Regions from separate parts of the Pseudoflavonifractor sp. HCP28S3_F10 genome, predicted to be linked through region 1. Evidence: predicted binding sites of a transcription regulator. Region 1 holds the regulator's gene; the other holds the start of a gene.
The links. Region 1 encodes HrcA, which represses chaperone genes, less so after heat shock. Its sites were predicted from a motif close to TGTTAGCACTCNNNNNNNNNGAGTGCTAACA; they were not measured.

Region 1 (2,373 bases):
TGGTGGAGGAGCTGGGCGTGGAGCGCATCTACACCGGCCACTGCACCGGTCTGCCCGCCCGGCGGCTCCTCTCCGACGCGGAGCCCGGCCACGTGTTCCCCCTCCGCACCGGCGATGTGCTGGTCTTTTAAAAACCGCTGTTTTAGCACATTCTCCCGTCCTCTGAAAACAGAGGGCGGGACTTTTTTCTTTCCCCTGTTCACATTTAATTTACAACCCCCCTATTGACATTTATTTGGGGTGGTGGTACATTATCTTTAGCACTCAGGGTATATGAGTGCTAAACCAAAAGGAAGGTGAGAGGCATGGATTTGACGGAACGCAAAAAAAAGATCCTCCGTGCCATCATCGAGAGCTACATTGCCACCGCCGAGCCTGTGGGCTCCAAGGCCATTGCCGAGCACCTGGGCCGGTCCATCTCATCGGCCACCATCCGCAACGACATGGCCGATCTGGAGGCCATGGGCCTGCTGGAAAAACCCCACACCTCCGCCGGGCGCATCCCCTCGCCCCAGGGCTACCGGCTCTACGTCAACGAGCTGATGGAGGAGCACAAGCTGTCGGTCCAGGAGACCGAGCGCATCAACAGCGCCCTGCGCCTCAAGATGCAGGAGCTGGATCGGGTCATCCTGGAGGCAGGCCGGGTGGTCTCCCGTCTGACCAATTATCCCGCCTTCGCCCTGTCTGCCGGCATGGAGCGGGTGACCATCCAGCGCTTCGACCTGCTGATGGTCCAGCGCAACGCCTTCATCATCGTGGTCATGACCGACACCAACCTGGTGCGCAACAAGCTGGTCCAGCTCCCCAGCGACCTGACCCAGGCTCAATTGCAGATGCTCAACACCCTGCTCAACACCACCTTCACCGGCCTGACCCTGGACGAGATCACGCCCGAGCTGATGCGGGTGGCCCAGCATGCCGCCGGAGAGGCCTATGGACTCATCAGCCTGGTGGTCTCCTTCGCCATGGAGGTGCTGGAGAGCCTGGAGCACCGGCGGGTGCACACCGCCGGCCTGGCCCACCTGCTGGAGCTGCCTGAGTATCAGAACCTGGAACGGGCCCAGCCTCTGATGAGCTACCTGTCCGAGGATCAGGACGCCGCCCGCTTCCCCGTCCCCGAAAACGGCCCCATGCGTATCCTCATCGGCCCGGAAAATGTGGCCGATGCGCTGAAGGATACCAGCGTGGTCATGGCCAGCTATGACATCGGCGACGGCATGAGGGGCGTCATCGGCGTGGTAGGCCCCACACGGATGGATTACGCGAAGATCACCGCCCGCCTGTCCTACTTTGCCGAAGGACTCACCCGGCTGTTCGGCCAGGGCGAGCTCCCCGACGGCAGGAACGGCGGCGAGGAATAATGAGGAGGTAACCTCTTGAACACGAACGAAAAAGAAACGACCGCCCGGCAGGAAGAGGACGCAGTCCAGACGCCCGCGGCGGAGGATACCGTGCCCCAGGCCGATACCCCCGGCAGCGAGGCCCCCGATCCCCTTCTGACCGAGCTGGAGAATCTGAAAGACACCCTGGCCAAGAAGGAGGATCAGTACCTCCGTCTGGCCGCCGAGTACGACAATTACCGCAAGCGCAGCCAGAAGGAAAAGACCGACGCGTACCAGAACGCCAAGTCCGATGCGGTGCTGGCTTTCCTCCCGGTGTATGACAATCTGGAGCGTGCCCTGAAGCAGTCCACCGCCGATGAAGCCTACAAAAAAGGCGTGGAGATGACCATGGCCGGACTGAAAGAGGTCCTGGCCAAACAGGGCGTGGAGGAAATTCCCGCGCTGGGCCAGCCTTTCGATCCCAATGTCCACAACGCCGTGATGCACGTGGAGGACGAGAGCGCCGGCGAGAACACGGTGGTGGAGGTCTTCCAGACCGGCTTCCGGTCGGGCGAGAAGATCATCCGCTTCGCCATGGTCAAGGTTGCCAATTAAGGCCTCAGGAGAATAAAAACAGCATATTCCAAATTTCTTTGTTAAAAATAATCTTTTTTATATTGGAGGAATCATTTATGTCCAAGATTATCGGTATCGATCTCGGTACGACCAATAGCTGTGTGGCTGTCATGGAGGGCGGCGAAGCCGTCGTCATCCCCAATGCGGAAGGCAACCGCACCACTCCCTCCGTGGTGGCCTTCTCCAAGGACGGCGAGCGTATGGTAGGCCAGGTGGCCAAGCGCCAGGCCATCACCAACCCCGACCGCACCGTCTCTTCCATTAAGCGTGAGATGGGCTCCAACTACAAGGTCAACATTGACGGCAAGGCCTACACCCCTCAGGAGATCAGCGCCATGATCCTGCAGAAGCTGAAGGCCGACGCCGAGGCCTATCTGGGTCAGAGCGTTACTGAGGCCGTCATCACCGTGCCCGC
Region 2 (2,373 bases), on a different contig from region 1:
TGGCGTGCATGCTCTGCGACCATCTGTGGGCCACCGTGGTCCCGGGGAACGACTGGCTCACCTGCGTGGGCCGCCTGGCCTTTCCCATCTTCGCCTTTCTGATCGTGGAGGGCTACTTTCATACCGGAAGCCTGCGCCGCTATGCGGGGCGGCTGCTGCTGTGCGCTCTGCTCTCCGAGGTTCCCTTTGATCTGGTTATGGGCGGTACGGTCTTCTACCCCTTCCACCAGAACGTGCTGTGGACCTTCCTCATCGCGCTGCTGCTCATCCGGCTCAACGAACGGGCCAGGGCCACCGGTCGGCTGTGGGTACGGCTGCTGACCGGGGCGGGCACACTGGCGCTGGGCTATGTGCTGGGGCTTCTGTCCATGGCGGACTACCACTTCGCCGGGGTGTTCACCGTTCTGGCCTTCTACTTCTTCCGGGGCCGCGGATGGCGGCAGTTCGCCGGCCAGGCGCTGGCCCTGGCGTGGATCAATCTGGACATTCTGAGCGGCTATTGTTACCAGTTCATCCTGGCCGGGCATACCGTTCTTCTGCCCCGGCAGGGGCTGGCCCTGCTGGCCCTCATCCCCATCTGGCTCTACCGGGGCCGTCAGGGGCCCCACGGCAGGGGACTTCGTATCCTCTTCTATTCCTTCTATCCCGCACATCTGCTGCTTCTTGGCCTGATCCGGATGCTGTAAGCCCTGTACTGCGCCCCGCCTGTCGGAAAGGCGGGGCCTTTTTCCGTCCGCCCGAATTTGTAAACATTTTTTGAACCCCCTTGAAATTTTCCATGCGAAGGGCTATCATACGTTTAGCACTCATCCATTCAGAGTGCTAACATTTCGGTTAACAAATTATGTTTTTATATGGAGGCGCACACACCATGGAAAAGAAAGCGTTTCAGGCCGAATCCAAACGGCTGCTGGACCTGATGATCAATTCGATCTACACCCACAAGGAGATCTTCCTCCGGGAGCTCATCTCCAACGCCAGCGACGCGGTGGACAAGCTGGCCTACAAGGCCCTCACCGACGACCAGGTGGGGCTGGACCGCTCCGATTTCAAGATTACCATCACTCCCGACCAGATCGCCCGCACCCTGACCATCTCGGACAACGGCATCGGCATGACCCGTGACGAGCTGGAGTCCAACCTGGGCACCATCGCCAAGAGCGGCTCCCTCCAGTTCAAGCAGGACATGGCCCAGCGGGAGAACGGCGAGGGCAAGAGCGACGTGGACATCATCGGCCAGTTCGGCGTGGGCTTCTACTCCGCGTTCATGGTGGCCGACAAGGTCACCGTCCTCTCCAAGGCCTACGGCAGCGACGAGGCCTGGCGCTGGGAGTCCGAGGGCGAGGACGGCTACACCATGGAGCCCTGCGAGAAGGCGGGCGCCGGCACCGACATCATCCTCCACATCAAGCCCAACACCGAGGATGACCACTATGACGAGTATCTGGAGCAGTACCGCATCGCTGACCTGGTGAAAAAGTACTCCGACTATATCCACTATCCCATCGTCATGCTCATGCACAAGTCCCGCCAGAAGCCCCGCCCCGAGGACGCCGGCGACGACTACAAGCCCGAGTGGGAGGATTACGACGAGTGGGAGACCCTCAACTCCATGGTACCCCTGTGGCAGCGGCCCAGGAGCGAGGTGACCGAGGAGGAGTACAACCAGTTTTATAAGGAGAAGTACGGCGACTGGGAGGATCCCATGAAGGTCATCCACGTCAGCGCCGAGGGCGCTGTGGACTACAAGGCCATGCTCTATATCCCCTCCCACGCTCCCTATGACTTCTACACCCGTGAATATGAGAAGGGCCTGCAGCTCTACTCCTCCGGCGTACTCATCATGGACAAGTGCGCCGACCTGCTGCCCGACCACTTCCGCTTTGTCCGCGGCGTGGTGGACTCCCAGGACTTCTCGCTGAACATTTCCCGCGAGATGCTCCAGCATACCCGCCAGCTGAAGGTCATCGCCTCCAACCTGGAGAAGAAGATCAAAAACGAGCTCATGAAGCTCCAGAAGGAGGAGCGGGAGAAGTACGAGCAGTTCTGGAAGGCCTTCGGCACCCAGATCAAATACGGCATCCTGGGGGACTACGGCGCCCACAAGGACCTGCTGAAGGACCTGCTGCTCTTCTGGTCCTCCAAGGAGGGCAAGCTGGTCACCCTGGCCGAGTACAAGGAGCGGATGGGTGAGGACCAGCCCTATATCTACTACGCCAGCGGCGAGAGCGTGGACAAGATCGCTCAGCTCCCCCAGACCGAGCGTATCCTGGACAAGGGCTACGAGATCCTCTATCTCACCGAGGATCCGGACGAGTTCATCATGAACATGCTGGGCGAGCTGGACGGCAAGGCCTTTAAATCGGTGAACGA

Region 2: a site for HrcA is predicted at 798-828, ahead of htpG (molecular chaperone HtpG). Genes of this name have one in related genera too.

The regions. Positions count from the first base shown of each region.
Region 1 is NZ_JBQHUB010000014.1:47,376-49,748, forward strand. It holds gene ACTNBZ_RS07785 (MBL fold metallo-hydrolase) at 1-131, shown strand, start outside; gene hrcA (heat-inducible transcriptional repressor HrcA) at 306-1,361, shown strand; gene grpE (nucleotide exchange factor GrpE) at 1,377-1,937, shown strand; gene dnaK (molecular chaperone DnaK) at 2,015-2,373, shown strand, end outside.
Region 2 is NZ_JBQHUB010000006.1:15,472-17,844, forward strand. It holds gene ACTNBZ_RS04340 (TraX family protein) at 1-686, shown strand, start outside; gene htpG (molecular chaperone HtpG) at 872-2,373, shown strand, end outside.